DNA from 3 places in the Streptomyces sp. BBFR102 genome. Region 2 is predicted to be linked to each of the others. Evidence: riboswitches for the same ligand, from Rfam matches in the RefSeq annotation. Region 2 holds a riboswitch; each other region holds the start of a gene.
The links. Region 2 has a riboswitch for cyclic di-AMP ahead of ACSLIC_RS21355 (M23 family metallopeptidase). Riboswitches for the same ligand answer to the same signal wherever they lie in the genome.
Positions count from the first base shown of each region.

Region 1: it holds a riboswitch for cyclic di-AMP, as region 2 does, so the genes downstream of both, ACSLIC_RS23425 (peptidoglycan DD-metalloendopeptidase family protein) here and ACSLIC_RS21355 (M23 family metallopeptidase) in region 2, are expected to answer to the same signal.
Region 3: it holds a riboswitch for cyclic di-AMP, as region 2 does, so the genes downstream of both, ACSLIC_RS11950 (M23 family metallopeptidase) here and ACSLIC_RS21355 (M23 family metallopeptidase) in region 2, are expected to answer to the same signal.

Region 1 is NZ_CP195757.1:5,297,693-5,303,197, forward strand. It holds gene ACSLIC_RS23420 (epoxide hydrolase family protein) at 1-27, shown strand, start outside; gene ACSLIC_RS23425 (peptidoglycan DD-metalloendopeptidase family protein) at 482-1,426, opposite strand; cyclic di-AMP (ydaO/yuaA leader) riboswitch at 1,428-1,608, opposite strand; partial or broken gene ACSLIC_RS23430 (SAM-dependent methyltransferase) at 2,018-2,470, opposite strand; gene ACSLIC_RS23435 (bifunctional phosphatase PAP2/diacylglycerol kinase family protein) at 2,499-4,022, opposite strand; gene ACSLIC_RS23440 (TIGR03086 family metal-binding protein) at 4,145-4,762, shown strand; gene ACSLIC_RS23445 (type 1 glutamine amidotransferase domain-containing protein) at 4,773-5,324, opposite strand; gene ACSLIC_RS23450 (DUF2795 domain-containing protein) at 5,482-5,505, opposite strand, start outside.
Region 2 is NZ_CP195757.1:4,815,771-4,821,275, reverse strand. It holds gene ACSLIC_RS21370 (bifunctional acetate--CoA ligase family protein/GNAT family N-acetyltransferase) at 1-1,474, opposite strand, end outside; gene ACSLIC_RS21365 (HPr family phosphocarrier protein) at 1,647-1,928, shown strand; gene ACSLIC_RS21360 (GntR family transcriptional regulator) at 2,469-3,143, opposite strand; gene ACSLIC_RS21355 (M23 family metallopeptidase) at 3,363-4,121, opposite strand; cyclic di-AMP (ydaO/yuaA leader) riboswitch at 4,135-4,289, opposite strand; gene ACSLIC_RS21350 (M16 family metallopeptidase) at 4,533-5,505, opposite strand, start outside.
Region 3 is NZ_CP195757.1:2,696,197-2,701,701, reverse strand. It holds gene ACSLIC_RS11965 (TerD family protein) at 340-915, shown strand; tRNA gene ACSLIC_RS11960 (tRNA-Met) at 1,593-1,666, shown strand; gene ACSLIC_RS11955 (PP2C family protein-serine/threonine phosphatase) at 1,862-3,034, shown strand; cyclic di-AMP (ydaO/yuaA leader) riboswitch at 3,293-3,429, shown strand; gene ACSLIC_RS11950 (M23 family metallopeptidase) at 3,441-4,508, shown strand; gene ACSLIC_RS11945 (aldo/keto reductase) at 4,832-5,505, shown strand, end outside.

The sequences.
Region 1 (5,505 bases), 480 kb from region 2:
CGGGCGTTCTTCCGGACGGTCCGCTGAACCGCCACCGCCCGAGGAGCCGGAGATCTGCCGCCCTCGCCTGAAGCGTGGTGCAGAAGGCCGGGAGCGGAGCGCTCCCCTTGCGGTCGAGGGCTGGACCGGTACGGGCGGGAGACCTTCACCGCGTTGCGGACGGGCCAGTTCAGGCAGTTGCGAGGAACTGGCCGCCTGACGGTCCCCGCGCCCTTCCTGCTCGGGGAGCGCGGCGCCCCGCGCGACACGCGGGAGGTGGCCGCACGCGTCGGCGCGCTGGTGGGCCGTGCCGAGGTGGAGATCGTGCCCGGCGCGGGCCACGCGCTGCCGACGGGCCGGCCCGCTCCGGTCGTTGATCCTCGGGACGGCCGGGCGGTAGCGACCGGCGGCACGCGCGCGGCCGGGGGCCGGGCCGGGGCGGTGTGCCCCGGTCCGGCCCCCGGCCGGCGGTGAGGAGAGGACCCGGCGGTGCCGGGAGGTGTCAGACGGAGACGCCGTGACCGCGCAGGTAGGCCAGCGGGTCGATGTCCGAGCCGTAGCCCGGGCCGGTGCGGACCTCGAAGTGGAGGTGCGGTCCGGTGGAGTTGCCGGTCGATCCGGAGAGGCCGATCTGCTGGCCGGCCGAGACGGTCTGGCCGGACGAGACCGAGAGCGACGACATGTGGGCGTACTGGGAGTACTTGCCGTCGGCGTGCTTGATGACGACCTCGTTGCCGTACGAGCCGCTCCAGCCGGCGGAGACGACGGTGCCCGCGCCGACGGCCTTGACGGAGGTGCCCGAGGAGGCGGAGAAGTCGACACCGGTGTGGTAACCGGAGGACCAGCTGCCGCCGGAGGCGCGGTAGGCGGTGGACGGGGAGGAGTCGACCGGGCGGACCCAGCCGGTGGAGGCGGCGGGCTGCTCGGCCTGCTCGGCCTGCGGCTTCGCCGGGGCGGCCGGCTGCGGCGCCGTCTCGGTCTTCTTCGCGGTGGAGGCGCTGGTGTCGGCCTTGGGCGCGGCCTGCTTCGGCGCGCTCTGCGGCTTGGCCGGGGCGGACTTCGGGGCCTCGGCGACGGTGCCGTCCACCGAGAGCTTCATGCCCGGGAGGATGAGGTCCGGGTTCGAGCCGACGACCTTGCGGTTGTCCTGGTAGAGCTGCTCCCAGCCACCGTCGACGTGCTGTGCGGCGGCGATCTTGGCCAGGTAGTCGCCGACGACGACCTCGTAGGTCTTGGTGTCGGCGGAGGCGTTCTTCGGCGCCTGCTGCTGAGCTGCGGCGACGGCCTGCTGGACGGCGACGGACTCCGGCGCCGACTTCTCGGCGGCCTGTGCGTGGGCGGCGCCCATCAGCGGCAGGGCCAGGGCGGCGCTGCCCGAGCCGGCGACGGCCAGCGTGCGGGCTATGCGCATGGTCCTGGTACGGCGGTGCTTCCCCTTGGCGGGCATGAAGGTTCCTCTCCGGCGCCTGCGAGGTGAGCTGTCGGGTTCGGGCTGGAGCTGCCCGGCCGCGCCGTGTGGCGCGGCTTCACCCCTAGCCGGGGGGCCGGTGGCGTGCGCGGTGCGCTGCTCCGGTTCCGGCGGCTTACCTGGGTCCCCCGCTCCTGCCGTGGAAGGGTCGATGTGGGATACCGGACGGCGGCAGGATTAGGCGGTCCATCCGGAATGACGGTGACCGTAGACGAGCCGGGCTCCCGGGAACAAGCAGCGTCGGCGCCCTGGAAGTCGCTTTCTTGATCCTTTGTTCCGGAGGTGGTCACCCTCCGTAGATTCGTGATCTTTCCGGGCGTGGCGGGTGCTGCGCCCCGGCCGGTGGTGGCTGCCACGGACCGTGACCGCTATGACGCTGCTCACGAGGCGGGCTCAACGGCGCCCGGCGTGGCGGCAATTGGCGCATATGGGGGTGGATGCCCTATATGTCCGTAAGGAGGGGTGTCGGTCGGCAGGGTGGGTAGGCCGGATGGGGCGCGGCGCCCGCCCCGCACGAGGGTGACGCTGTGTCACCCCGGCCGGGTGTGGACTCGCGGCCCGCTCCGCTCGGGCGCGGCAGAGCAGCTCCCCGTGGAGCACCGCGGACCAGCTGTCGGGGGCCGCCGCCCACCGACGCCAGGCCGCCGCGATCCGCTCCAGTCCGGCCTGGTCCGCCTCCCCGAGGCCGACCGCCCGCGTCGCGTACCCGGAGGCCGTCGCCCGGTCCGCCCCACCAGGCCCGCTCCGCCTCGTCGGCGTAGCACCAGGCGGAGGCGGCCGCCGTGAGGCCGTTGAACCCGGCCTCACGCGCCCACGCCCGCAGCCGCCGGCCCGCGACCCGCTCGCCCGCGCCACGGACCGGTACGGCTCCAGCCACGCGTCGAGTCCGGGGCGCGCCGGGTGCCAGGTCGTCGCCGCGCAGTCCGCGTTGCGCACGGCGACCAGGCGCCCGGCGCACACCCGGCGCATCTCGCGCGGGGCGCCCACCGGATCGCCGGGGTGCTGCGGCAGCCGGTGGGCGTGGGCGCCTCCCGTGCGCGGGGTCGCCGGATCAGAGCGACAGCGGCCGGTACACCCGCAGTCCCTCGTGGAGCTTGTCCAGCTCCAGGCTCGGACCCGCGTCGCTCACCTCGCCGTCGAAGGCGAGCGGCGTTCCCGGGCTGATCCCGCCGATCCGCAGCCGCTGCACCCGCACCGCCGCGTGGAACGGCGAGCGGGACAGCGGGCCCGCCAGCGCCGCGGCCACGAGCCGGAACCCCGGCCCGCGCCCGCCGTGCACCGCGCGGACGTCCAGCAGGCCGTCGGCCAGATCCACCCGTCGCCCGCCCGTCAGCCCCATCCGGCGGTAGGTGCAGTTGCCCGCGAACAGCAGCCACAGCGGGCGCCGCTCACCCTGGACCACCGCCTCCAGCGGATGGTCCCGGCGCCGCACCCGCACCGCCGCCACCACGTCCGCGAGCCGCCCGCCGACCCGGCCCGACCAGCGCTCCCGCTCCCGGACCAGCTCCGGGTAGACCCCCAGACTGAAGGTGTTGAGGAAGTGCCCGGTCCGCTCGCCGGAACGGAAGCGGCCCACGTCCACCGCGACCGCGTCGCCCGCCTCCACCGCCCGGCACAGCTCCTTCGGGTCCTCCATCCCGAGGTCGTACGCGAAGTGGTTGAGGGTGCCGCCCGGCAGCACCGCCAGCGGCAGCCCGTGCCGCAGAGCCACCCCGGCCGCCGCGTTGACCGAACCGTCGCCGCCGCAGATGCCGAGGGCCAGCGCACCTTCCGCCGCCTTCTCCAGCTCCGCCACCAGCCCCTCGCCCTCGCACTCCACCACCTCGGCCTCCGGCAGCAGCTCCCGCAGCACCCGCGCCTTGTCGGGGGTGCCGGCGCCCTGGTTCACCACCATGACCAGGCCGTGGCCCCGGGGCAGCGCCGGTACGTCCACCAGCGGGCGCCCGGGGGAGGGGAGCTGGTCCCGGGTCGGCGCCAGGCCGCGTACGGCGAAGGCGGCACCCGCGCCCAGTGCCGCCCCGGCCAGCACGTCACCGGGGTAGTGCGCACCGGTGTGGACGCGGGAGGCGGCGACCGCCGCCGCCAGCGGGGCCACCGCCGCGCCCAGGCCCCGGGACTCCATCGCCACCCCCGTCGCGAAGGCCGCCGCCGACGCCGCGTGGCCCGACGGGAAGGAGGAGGTGATCGGCTGCCGCTTCAGCTGCCGTATCAGCGGCACCGACTCCAGCCCCGGGCGCCGCCGCCGCACCGTCCGCTTGCCGAGGGTGTTGATGGTGGCCGAGGCCAGGGCGAGCGAGGCCAGCCCCCGCACCGCCGCCCGGCGGGCGCGCGGCGAACCGGTCACCGCGAGCCCCGCCGCGACCGCGCCCCAGAGCAGGCCGTGGTCGGCGCTCCGGCTCAGCTTCGGCAGCACCCGGTCGGCACCGGGCCAGCGGCGCGCCGCGACCGCCTCGAAGACGGTGCGGTCCAGCGCGACCAGCCGGTCGGCCGACGAAGCCGGGGGCCAGGCGCGCGCACGGCGGGCACCCGGGGGGCGCCACCGGGTGGGCAGGGGGTTCACAGGGTCAGGACGCATGCGGCACGGGTACCCCCGTGCGCGCCGATCACCCGCACCGGCGCGCGAGCCGGGCCGTGTCCGTCACCGGAACGGACGCCCGCCCCCGGCGAACGCGCCCCAACGGGGTGAGGATGGACCCCATGTCCTCCTCCGGCCCGTCGGGCGCAGACCCCGAGACGAGTACCCCCGGTCACTCCGAACTCCTCGCGCGGCACGAGGCCGCCCTGGACCTCTTCGACCGGAGGGTCCACGACATCCTCGACGACCAGTGGGACCACCCCACCCCCTGCACCGACTGGAACGTCCGCGACCTCGTCGCCCATCTGGTCTCCGAACAGCTCTGGGCGCCCCCGCTGCTGGCCGGGGAGACCATGGAGTCGGTCGGCGACGCCCTCGACGGCGACCTGCTCGGCGAGGACCCGGTCGGCGCCTGGGAGGCCGCCGCGCGCGGCGCCCGCGAGGCGTTCGCCGCCCCCGGCGCGCTCGACCGGACCGTGCGGCTCTCCTACGGGCCGAGCCGCGCGGACCACTACTGCGGCCAGATGACCACCGACCTGATCATCCACGCCTGGGACCTGGCCCGCGGCATCGGCGCCACCGAGCACCTCCCGCCCGAACTGGTCTCCTTCGCCGACCGCGAGACCGCCCCCTACGCGGGCGACCTCTCCGGCAGCGGCGTCTTCGCCCCGCCCCTCACCCCGCCCTCGGGCGCCGACCCCCAGACCCGCCTCCTGGCCCGGCTGGGCCGGGAGGCGTAGCCGCAGAGATTCAGCGAGACGCGGCCGCCGCCGTCGTGAAGACGCCCACCAGGGCCTCGTTGAAGGCCGGCAGGTCGCGCGGGGTGCGGCTGGTGATCAAGGTCGTCGGTCCGCCGGAGTCGACCCGGACCGCCTCGTCCACCCAGGTGCCCCCGGCGTTGCGGATGTCCGTCGCCAGGCTCGGGTACGAGGTCAGGGTCCGGCCCCGTACCGTTCCGGCCTCGATCAGCATCCACGGGGCGTGGCAGATCGCGGCGATCGGCCGACCCTGGTCGACGAAGTCCTTCACCAGGCCGACGGCGTCCGCGTCGGTGCGCAGGTGGTCGGGGTTGGCCACGCCGCCCGGCAGGACCAGGGCGTCGAACATGCCCGCCGACACCTCGCCCACCACCTGGTCGACGACGAAGCGGTCCCCCTTCTCCAGATGGCGGTAGGAGAGCACCTCGCCCGGCCAGGTCGACACCAGCACGGCCTCTCCACCCGCCTCGGTCACGGCCTGCCACGGCCCGGTCAGTTCGCTCTCTTCCACGCCCTCGGGGGCCACCAGGAATGCGACACGCATCGGCGTTCCCGCCCTTCGAATCCTCGTCCCGGTCTCTCCGGCCCGCCCGTCCGGCGGTCCGGGGTGGCCTGCCCGCCGCCATCCGGGTGTCCTTCCAGGGTCGCGCGGACCGCCCCCAGGAGCAAAAGGGCCCGGGGGACGGTCCGCGTCCCCTCCCTCAGGCGTCGGCCCGGGCCTCCAC
Region 2 (5,505 bases):
GGATGACGCCTGCCTGGCGCAGCAGGGCGGAGACGGTGGCGTACGGCAGCCGCGTGACGGGGGCCGGGTGGCCGGTGGGGGTGATGCCGCTGTGCCGGGCGCCCTGGACGACGACCAGCGGCTTGGCGACGGCGGTGCGGCGGGCGAGGCGGGTGAACTTGCGGGGATTGCCGATGGTCTCCAGGTACATGAGGGCGACGTCGGTGTGCGGGTCGTCGTACCAGTACTGCATGACGTCGTTGCCGGAGACGTCGGCCCGGTTGCCCGCCGAGACGAAGGTGGAGACGCCGGCCGGGTTGTGGACGCCGTCGGCGCCGCCGCCGTCGCGGTGGAGCGCGGAGAGCAGGGCGATGCCGATGGCGCCGGACTGGGTGAACAGGCCGACCCGGCCGGGCACGGGGAGTTCGGGGGCGAGCGAGGCGTTGAGCCGTTTCCCGGGGGTGGTGTTGATGACGCCGAAGGCGTTGGGGCCGATGACCCGCATGCCGTACGAGCGGGCCTGGCGGATCAGGGCACGCTGGCGTTCGCGGCCCTCGGCGCCCTGTTCGGCGTAGCCCGCGGAGATCACCACGAGGCCCTGGACGCCGTGCTCGCCGCACTCCGCGACCGCTTCGGGCACGCGTTCGGCGGGGACGGCGACGACGGCGAGGTCGACGGGTTCGGCGATGTCGCGGACGGAGCGGTGCGCGCGGACGCCCTCGACGGTGCCGCCGACGGCGGGGAAGCCCTGGTTGACGGCGTACACCGGGCCGGTGAATCCGGCCGCCAGGATGTTCCGCAGGATGCTGCGGCCGACCCCGCCGAGAGCGCGCCCCACACCGACCACGGCGACCGAGCCGGGGGCCAGCAGCCGCTGGACCGAGCGGGCCTCGGCGCGCTGTTCGCGGGCGTGCTGCACGGCGAGCGAGCGGTCGGTGGGCTCCAGGCCGAACTCCAGGTGGACCACGCCGTCCTCGAAGCTGCGCTTCTGCTGGTACCCGGCGTCGGTGAAGACCTTGATCATCTTGGTGTTGGCGGGGAGCACGTCGGCGGTGAAGCGCCGGATGCCGCGCTCGCGGGCGACCGCCGCGAGGTGCTCCAGCAGGGCGGAGGCGACGCCGCGGCCCTGGTGGGCGTCCTGGACGAGGAAGGCGACCTCGGCCTCGTCGGCGGGGGCGGAGGCGGGCATGCCCCGGTCGTCGACGCGGTCGTAGCGGACGGTGGCGATGAACTCGCCGCCGACCGTGGCGGCCAGCCCCACGCGGTCGACGTGGTCGTGCCGGGTGAAGCGGCGGACGTCCTTGGCCGACAGGCGCGGGTACGGCGCGAAGAACCGGTAGTACTTCGACTCGTCCGAGACCTGCTCGTAGAAGCTCACCAGGCGGTCGGCGTCGTCGGCGGTGATGGGCCGGATGCGCGCGGTGCCGCCGTCGCGGAGCACCACGTCGGCCTCCCAGTGGTCGGGGTAGGCGTGCTGGTCCGACGGGGTGTCCATGGGAGCAGCGTACGGGTCGCCGGGTCCTCGGGCACGGGGCGGGCCGGGCCTTGTTCCGCGGGCCGCCGCGAGGTATTGGGGCGGCCCGTGTATGTCCCTGGCGGGGGCGTCCGGGGCGGTGTGCGAGTCTGGTCTAGACAATGTCGTCCGACTCGTGAAGGGCAGCTTCAACATGGCTGAGCGCCGCGTCCACGTCGGCTGGGCCGAGGGCCTGCACGCCCGTCCCGCCGCCATCTTCGTCCGGGCCGCCACCGCCTCCGGCATCCCGGTGACCATCGCCAAGCCGGACACCGCCCCGGTCAACGCCGCCTCGGTGCTGGCCGTCCTCGGCCTCGGCGTGCAGGGCGGCGAGGAGATCGTCCTCTCCGCCGACGCGGACGGCGCCGAGGCCGCCCTGGAGCGCCTGGCCAAGCTGGTGGCGGCGGGTCTGGACGAGCTTCCGGAGACCGTCTGATCCGGGGGTGCTCCCCGCCGCCCGGGGCGTGGACGGGCCCCGGTCCGTCCTTGCGCCGCCGGCGCTCGGCGACCTGCCCCCGGCTGCCCCTCCGCCCCGCCGGAACCGGAGACGCCCGTCCCGGACAGGGCCTTCCGTCGCGGCCGGGCCACCGCCCGCGCGAAGGAGCTGGAGGTACGGCTGCCGGCGAAGCTGACGCGGCGTCCGGCGGGGTCGGCTCCGCAGCGCCGCCGGACGGCCAGGTCGGCTCGTGCGGTCCGGGTGACCCGGCCCGGGCCGGGTCCTCGGGACGCTGGTCCCGCGTCGCCGCCGGCCGCCCTCGTCCGTCAGCGCGGGGCGTGCCGCCTTTCACGGACCAGCGCGGGCGGGGATTCACCAAGGCCCTGAGGGAATTCACGCACGTCGAATTCGCCCGCCGCCCCGTGCGCCGATATCGCGCACCACGGGCGAGGAAATTCCCCCGACCTTCCCTCCGGCCGGAACGCCTGGCACGGCGCGGCCAGGAATTCACTGCTCTTGCTCTTGTATACGGTGTTCTTGTTAATTCTGATCGCCCCGATTGTTGACGGCATGTTGCGAAGTCCTCACCCCGGTGGCGCGGAGGCGGTGGGCCGCCGCCGCGCGCTCGGCGTGCCGGGCGGTCAGGGCGCGCGCCCGCTCCGCGTCGCCGCGGGCCACCGCGTCGACGATGGCGCCGCGTTCGGCCCAGGACTCGACCGGGGCTGCGGGCGGGTCGATCGCGTACATCCAGGTGACCTTCTGGCGCAGCTGGGTCAGCAGGGCGGTGAGGCCGGGGCTGCCGGACGCCTGGGCGAGCGTCTCGTGGAACCAGGCACCCAGGGGCCGCAGCTCCTCACCCTCACCGAGCCTGGCGCGCTCCTGCCCCAACCTGACCAGGCCGCGCAGCACCTTCAGGTGGGCATCGGTGCGGCGCCGGGCGGCGCGGGCGGCGCCCAGCGGCTCCAGCAGCGTCCGGATCTCCAGCAGGTCGGCCGCCTCCCGCTCGGTCGGCTCGGCGACGCACGCCCCGGCGTGCCGGCGGGTGACGACGAATCCCTCGGCCTCCAGGGTGCGCAGCGCCTCGCGGACCGGGACGCGGGAGACGCCGTAACGGCGGGCGAGCCGCCCCTCGGTGAGGCGGGAGCCGCGCTCGTGCACACCGGAGACGATGTCCTCCCTGATCGCGGTGCATACCGATTGCGCGGGAATACCCATACCCATCCTCCGCCTGTGACCCGCGTGAGCGCGGTCGTCCTGTTCTCTTTCCTGACCCTACGGCAGAACGGATTCCTTTCCGACGGCACCAGGTGATCCGTGGATATCTTCTGGCCGGAAAGCAACAGCGGGGCGCAGACGTCCGGGTATACCGAAGGCCCCGGTCCGGGTAATCCGGAACCGGGGCCTTCGGGAAGAACAGGGCGCGCGAGGGGTGGGTCAGACGTCGACGCCGTGGCCGCGGAGGTAGGCCACGGGGTCCATGTCGGTGCCGTAGTCGGCGCCGGAGCGGGCCTCGAAGTGCAGGTGCGGCCCGGTGGAGTTGCCGGTGGAGCCGGAGACGGCGATCTGCTGGCCCGGGACGACGCTCTGGCCGACCGCGACGGTGGCCGACGCCAGGTGGCCGTACTGGGTGTAGGTGCCGTCGTGCATCTTGATGACGACCTCGTTGCCGTAGGCGCCGCCCCAGCCGGTCTCGACCACGGTACCCCCGCCGACGGCGCGGACCGCGCTGCCGGCGGGGGCGTGGAAGTCGACACCGGAGTGGCTGCCGGAGGACCAGAGGCTGCCGCCGGTCTGGTAGCCGGTGGAGACGTAGGAGCCCTCGACGGGGAGGACGTAGCGGTGGAGGCGCTCGCGTTCGGCGGCGCGGGCGGCCCGGACCTTCTCGGCCTTCCGCTTCGCCTCGGCGGCCTCCACCCGGGCGGCCTCGACGGCGGCCTGTTCGGCGGCGGCGGCCTCGGCGGCGAGACGCTGGGCGGCGGCCTGGTCGCCGATCCGGTCGGCGAGCCCGTGGCCGATCACGATGGCCTCGGTGAAGCCGGTGTGCGCGGGGGCCTCGGCGGCCGCGGCCGGGGAGGCGAGGGTGGTCGCCACGCCGGTGGTGGTGAGGGCGGCGACGCCGGCCAGGCCGGCCCCGGTGCGGGTGGCCCGGCGGCTGGGACGCCGGTGCTTCCCGGTGGGACGGGTGAACGCCATGGAGCGGCTGGTCCTTTCCTTCCTTCTCGCCTACCGGGTTAGCTGACGGGTTCGGAGCAGGAAGGTCTCCTACGAGCCCCTCGCGGGAGGCGCCCGATTCACCCCGTGGGACGGTGGGTCCCCGGTTCCCCGGGCTCGCGCCCTGCGGGGATTCGGCGATGACTGCCCGTTCGCCACGGATGCGGCGGGTGCTTCGGCCGGACAGCCGCAGAGACGTTAATCGGCAGTTCTGTCGCGCTACAAACCGAACGCCGCTTTTGTAGCACACACCACAGGGCAGAGGGGGTGTCACTCCCGCGAAACGGACATCAGGGTGGAGGCGTGGACATGACGGGAACCCCGGAATCCACTCGGGCTTCCGGGGTTCCCGCGCCGGGTCGGGCCTGTCGGCCCGGACCTGCTGAGCGGGCGTCAGCCCGTGACCACGCTGACCTCGCCGATACCGAGGGCGCGCACCGGCTCGGCGATCCGGGAGGCGTCGCCGACCAGGACGGTGACCAGCCGGTCGGCCGGGAAGGCGCTGACCACGGCGGCGGTCGCCTCGGTGGCGCCGGTCTCGGACATCATGCGGTACAGCCGCGCCTGGAAGTCGTCCGGCAGGTGCTGCTCGACCTGGTCGGCGAGGGTGGAGGCGACGGCGGCGGCCGTCTCGTACTTGAGCGGTGCCACGCCGACGAGGTTCTGGACGGCGGTGTCCAGCTCGGCGTCGGTCAGCCCTTCGGCGGCGAGGGTGCGCAGCACCTTCCAGAGGTCGTCCAGCGCCGGTCCGGTGGACTCGGTGTCGACGGAGCCGCTGATGGCGAGCATCGCCGCGCCCGTCCCCTCCGGGGTGGAGCGCAGCACCTGGCCGAAGGCCCGCACGCCGTAGGTGTAGCCCTTCTCCTCGCGCAGGACACGGTCCAGACGGGAGGTCAGGGTGCCGCCGAGGCTGTACGTGCCGAGCACCTGGGCGGGCCATACCCGGTCGTGCCGGTCGGGTCCGACGCGGCCGATGAGCAGCTGCGTCTGGACGGCGCCGGGACGGTCGACGATGACGACGCGGCCGGTGTCGTCGGCGGTGACCGGCGGGACCGGGTTGGGCTTGCCCGCGTCACCCTGCCAGGCGCCGAGGCTGCCGGCGAGCAGGGCGTCGAGGTCGGTGCCCTCCAGGTCGCCGACGACGACGGCGGTGGCGGTGGCCGGACGGACGTGCCGCTCGTAGAAGGCGCGGACGGCCGCCGCGTCGATCCGCTCGACGGTCTCCTCGGCGCCCTGGCGGGGCCGCGAGACGCGCGAGTCGACCGGGAAGAGCTGCCGGGACAGCTCCTTGGCGGCGCGGCGGGCCGGGTTGGCCTGCTCGTGCGGGATCTCGTCGAGGCGGTTGCGGACCAGCCGCTCGACCTCG
Region 3 (5,505 bases), 2.1 Mb from region 2:
GTTCGCTGGCTGATGGCTCTTCCGTCGATTGGCGACTTTTCCCACTAGAACAAAGGGTGACGGGATGCGCCTGTTGGGCAGAGAGGACGTGCGGGCCGCGGCAGGAAGGCGAGGGCACCCGGGACTGCTTCTACATGCGTGTAGAGATGAGGTAGATTCGACGGCGTCGGCGCCGCCACCCACGGCGCCCGGCGCAGGCGTGGCGGCTGCGAGTCGTACGACGACACGCGGCCGGCCCTCCGGTCCGGCCGCCGCTCCCCGCCCGCACCCGGGGCAGTACGGCGCCGCGGTGCGGGACCCGGCACCAGCACGCAGGACGAACCGCAGAAGGAGAAGACCATGGGCGTTTCCCTGGCCAAGGGCGGCAATGTCTCTCTCAGCAAGGAAGCTCCCGGGCTGACCGCGGTCCTTGTCGGGCTCGGCTGGGACGTCCGCACGACGACCGGCAACGACTACGACCTGGACGCCAGCGCCCTGCTCTGCGACGAGTCCGGCAAGGTCGTCTCCGACCGGCACTTCGTCTTCTACAACAACCTGACCAGCCCCGACGGCTCCGTCGAGCACACCGGTGACAACCTCACCGGCGAGGGTGACGGCGACGACGAGGCCGTGAAGGTCGACCTCGCGGCGGTCCCGCCGCAGGTCACCCGCATCGTCTTCCCCGTCTCCATCCACGAAGCGGAGTCCCGCGGTCAGAGCTTCGGCCAGGTCCGGAACGCCTTCATCCGCGTGGTGAACCAGGCGGGCGGCGCCGAGATCGCGCGGTACGACCTGACGGAGGACGCCTCCACCGAAACCGCCATGGTCTTCGGCGAGCTCTACCGGCACGGCGCCGAGTGGAAGTTCCGCGCGGTCGGCCAGGGATACGCCTCGGGCCTGGCCGGGATCGCCCAGGACTTCGGCGTCAACGTCTGACCCACCCCCCCCCGAACACCCGTCGCCCGGCCGGCAACCCAATCCCCCGGGCGGGCGACGGGCTCTCCGCGACCCCTTCTCCGTGCTCCTGGTGGGCGCGGGGAGGGGTGTTGCCGTGGCTGCGAGAGGCGTACGCCCGGTGTCCCACGCGCCCTGCGCGCACCACCCAGAGTCCGGCGAGGCCGCGGATCGCCTGATTCCGGCCGGTGCGGGACTGGCCCGTCGCGGCGCGGGGGACATGCTCGCCAACGGTCCGCCAGGCTCGGCACGGCGGAAACGAGCGGCGTGGCCCACAGGAATGGCGGGCCCATCGGTGCGATCGGCACCGGCGTCGCCATCGGAGTCCTGGGGCGCGTGGTCGTCCCCGGCCGCCAGCGTGTCGGCTGCCGCTGACCGTCGTCGGCATCGTGGGGGATGCACATCGGCGTCTTCGTCTCCGGCCGGTCCGGTCTCGCCGGGATCAGGGGCGTCGGCTGGGCCGAACGGGGAAGCCAGATCGCGCTGGCCGTGACCGCCCTTGCCCGGGCCGCAGGCGGACGCCGGCGGCGGACCGGCCGGGCGGCCCGCTGCCGTCCGGCCGTCCGTGCTGTCGTCGCCGGATGGCGGCGGGCCCGGGGAGCCCGGAGCGAGGGGTGGCGCGAGGGGCCTCCCAGATGGCGTACAGTTGGTCTTACCGACGCGGGGTGGAGCAGCTCGGTAGCTCGCTGGGCTCATAACCCAGAGGTCGCAGGTTCAAATCCTGTCCCCGCTACTGAAGGCCAAGGCCCGGATTCCTTTCGAGGAGTCCGGGCCTTCGTCGTGTGTGCGTGGTCCCGGTACTCGTTCGGCGCTGTCCGGTCGCCGTTGCACGGGGCCGGCGGAAGCATGGGGGGAAGCGCCGGCGCGGGAGCGTGCGTGTCCGGGCCGGGCCGACCGGGGGCCGGCCGATAAATCAGGAGACAGGCTGGTGGGGAAACGCGGCGAAGCGGAGAAGGAGACGGGCCGCCCGGCCGCCGAGGCACCTCCCGCCGAGCGGGGCGCGGCCCGCCGGGGTCTTCTCGGCGACGGCCGCACGAGGAGCAGGTCCCGAATGCTGGTGCGGCTGCTGCCCGCGGCGCTGATCGTCGCGGGGATCGTCTTCGACGAGGCCACGCCGCCGCGTTTCAGCGCCAGCCCGCTCTACGCCGCGGCGCCGCTGATCGCCGCGCCGTTCTTCTCGCTCTTCGGCACCTTGCTGACCGGGGGCGCCGCGCTGGGCGTCGTGGGCCTGCTCCAGTGGCAGACCGCGACCCTGGGCGGGGTGGTCTCGACCACCGAGCTGCTCACCATCCTGACCTGCGCCCTCCTCGCGGTGCTCAGCAACCGCCTGGTCATCCGCAGCGGAGAGGAACTCGCCAGTGCGCGCAACATCGCCGAGGCCGCCCAGCGCGCCGTGCTGCCCATCCCCGCCGAACGCATCGGCGGCTTCGACGTCGCCGCCCGCTACGAGGCGGCCCAGGCCGACGCGCTCATCGGCGGCGACCTCTACGCCGTGCAGGAGACTCCGTACGGGGTGCGGTCGCTCGTCGGCGACGTACGCGGCAAGGGGCTCGGCGCGGTGGAGGCGGTCGCCGTGGTGATCGGCGCGTTCCGGGAGGCCGCCGAGCAGGAGCCGAGCCTGGAGAGGGTCGCCCAGCGGCTCGAACGCGCCCTCGCCCGCGAGGGGGTGCGGCGGGAGGGGCTGGACCAGTTCGAGGGGTTCACCACCGCGCTGCTGGCGGAGATCCCGCCCGGGCAGTCGGTCGTCCGCACGGTCAACCGGGGCCACCCTGAGCCGCTGGTGCTCCACGGCGACGGAAACGTACGGGCCCTGGTGCCGACCCAGCCGGCGCTGCCGCTCGGTATGGGCGATCTCGGGGTCTGGCCGGACCGTTCGGACGCGGTGCCGTTCCCGCCCGGCGCCACCCTGCTGCTCTTCACCGACGGCCTGACGGAGGCGCGGGATGGGCGCGGAGTCTTCTACGACCCGGTGACACGGCTGACGGGCCGTCGCTTCGAGACGCCCGGCCATCTCCTGGAGGCCCTCTCCCGGGAGGTCGGCGCGCACACCGGCGGCGGTCCGCAGGACGACATGGCGCTGCTCGCGCTCCGGCGGCCCTGAGGCGCCCGCCGCGGCACGTCGCCGGGCAGGTCACCGAGAGTGAGTGAACGGACGCTCCCCGCATAACAACTGACACACCGTCAGGTGTGGATGCGGTGGTTCGGGGCAGTCAACTCGCCCGACTCCGCCCCCCGGTGCCCCGGTACGTCCAGGCCCCGGAGTCCAACGATCACCTGGAACAGCTTGGAATCCGGGGTGGGTGTCTATTAACGTTCGATAACGCAGCGCGGTTGTCCCGGCCGTCACCCGAGACGGCTCCGCGCGCACGCGCCGAATCCCGTAGGGAACCGGGGAACCACTCCTTGGGGTGAATCGGACGCCTTTCGAGGCGCCCGTAGGAGACCTTCCTGCTCCGAACCCGTCAGCTAACCCGGTAGGCGAGAAGGAAGGAAAGGAGAGCGCCCGCGTGGCGTCGAACCGTCCTGCCCCTGAGGCCCTGTTCGTGCCGAACGACGAGGAACCGGTCACCGGTCCCACGGCCTACGGACCCGCCGGGGGGCCCTGGGAGGAATGGAATCCCACCGAGGAGTCCATCCGCCCCGTCCGTGGCCGACACCGTGTCGCGAAGCAGCGCGGCGGCGGCCTGGCCCGCTCCTCCACCGTCCTCGGTGTCGGCGTGATCGCCGCGGTGGGCGCCGGCGGTATCGCCACCGCCAAGGAGAAGCCCCCCGTCTCCATCTCCCTCCCCGACCTCTCGTCCGTCAAGGCGTCCCTCCCCGAGGTCGACTCGCTGCCGGGCGTCGGCACGCTGCTGGGCTCCGACGCGGAGTCCGACACGCAGGTGGCGGCCAGCCCGCTCACCGGCGCCGGAGTCACCGTCGCCGACGTCGAGCAGGGCACCACCGATGCCGGCGAGGCGCTGCGGGCCCGCATCATCCAGCAGGCCGAGCACCAGCAGGACCAGGCCGACCAGAGCGCGGCCCACGCCGCCGAGCAGGCCGCCGCCGCGCAGGCCGCCGCTGAGGCCGCGAAGGTCCAGGAGGCCGCCGAGAAGAAGCTGGCCGAGGCGGAGCGGGAGAAGGCCGAGAAGAAGCGGAAGAAGGAGGAGGCCGAGCGCCTCGCCAAGCTCGCCGCCAGCTTCTCGCTCCCCACCACCTCGTACACCCTGACCTCGACCTACGGCCAGAGCGGCACCATGTGGTCCTCCGGCTACCACACCGGACTCGACTTCGCCGCTCCCACCGGGACCCCGCTGAAGGCGATCCACTCCGGCACCATCAAGGAAGCGGGCTGGGCCGGATCGTACGGCTACCGGACCATCCTGGAGCTGGAGGACGGCACCGAACTCTGGTACTCCCACCAGTCGTCGATGTCGGTCAGCGCCGGTCAGAAGGTCACCACCGGCGACGTGATCGGCCGCGTCGGCGCCACCGGCAACGTCACCGGGCCCCACCTCCATCTGGAGATCCACCCGGGCGGCGGCGACGGCGTCGACCCGCTCAGCTGGCTGCGGAGCAAGGGCCTCAACATCTGACGTGCCGACGGGCGGGCGCCTCCCCGAGGTCTGAACGGGGCACGGGCGCCCGCCTGTCGCTTCACCCCGGCACGGTTCACAGCCGGTGTGTCCACATCCTCCGAGCTGGTCCCTTCCCGCGTCTCCTGCGCTCCTTCTGCGTGACTCACCGGCCGCTGCGGGGCGACCGCGTCCCGCAGCGGCCGGGCTGAACTCCGGCGGTCCTGACGGCTACCCCCCGACGTCAGGGCCGCCGGACCTGTTCGTCTCCACACCACCCGCGCGTCCCCTCCGGATGCGGCTGCACCAGGAATGGGCGGACCGGCTCGTTTGTTGATCTCCCCATGACCTCTCTCCGTCCTCTCGGCAACTCTGATCTCGACGTCTTTCCGCTGGCCCTCGGCGGCAACGTCTTCGGCTGGACCGCGGACGAGGCGCAGTCCTTCGCCGTCCTCGACGCCTACGCCGCCGCGGGCGGCAACTTCCTCGACAGCGCGGACACGTACTCCTCCTGGGTGCCGGGGAACAAGGGCGGTGAGTCCGAGGCCGTGATCGGCAAGTGGCTCGCCTCCCGTGGCCACCGTGACGAGATCGTCGTGGCCACCAAGGTCGGCGGCCACCCCCAGTTCAAGGGGCTCTCCGCCGCCAACGTGAAGGCGGCGGCCGAGGAGTCGCTCCGGCGGCTCGGCACCGACCGGATCGACCTGTACTACACCCACTTCGACGACCCGTCGGTGCCGGTCGAGGAGATCGTCACCGCCCTCGACGACCTGGTGAAGGCCGGCAAGGTGCGCGCCGTGGCCGCCTCCAACATCAGCCCCGAACGCCTCCAGGAATCCCTCGACTTCGCCGACCGCGAGGGCCTGGCCCGGTACGTCGCGCTCCAGCCCCACTACAACCTCGTCTCCCGGGACACCTATGAAGGCCGCCTCCAGCAGGTCGCGTCGCGTGCGGGCCTGGCGGTGGTGCCGTACTACGCCCTAGCCGCCGGCTTCCTGACGGGCAAGTACCGCCCGGG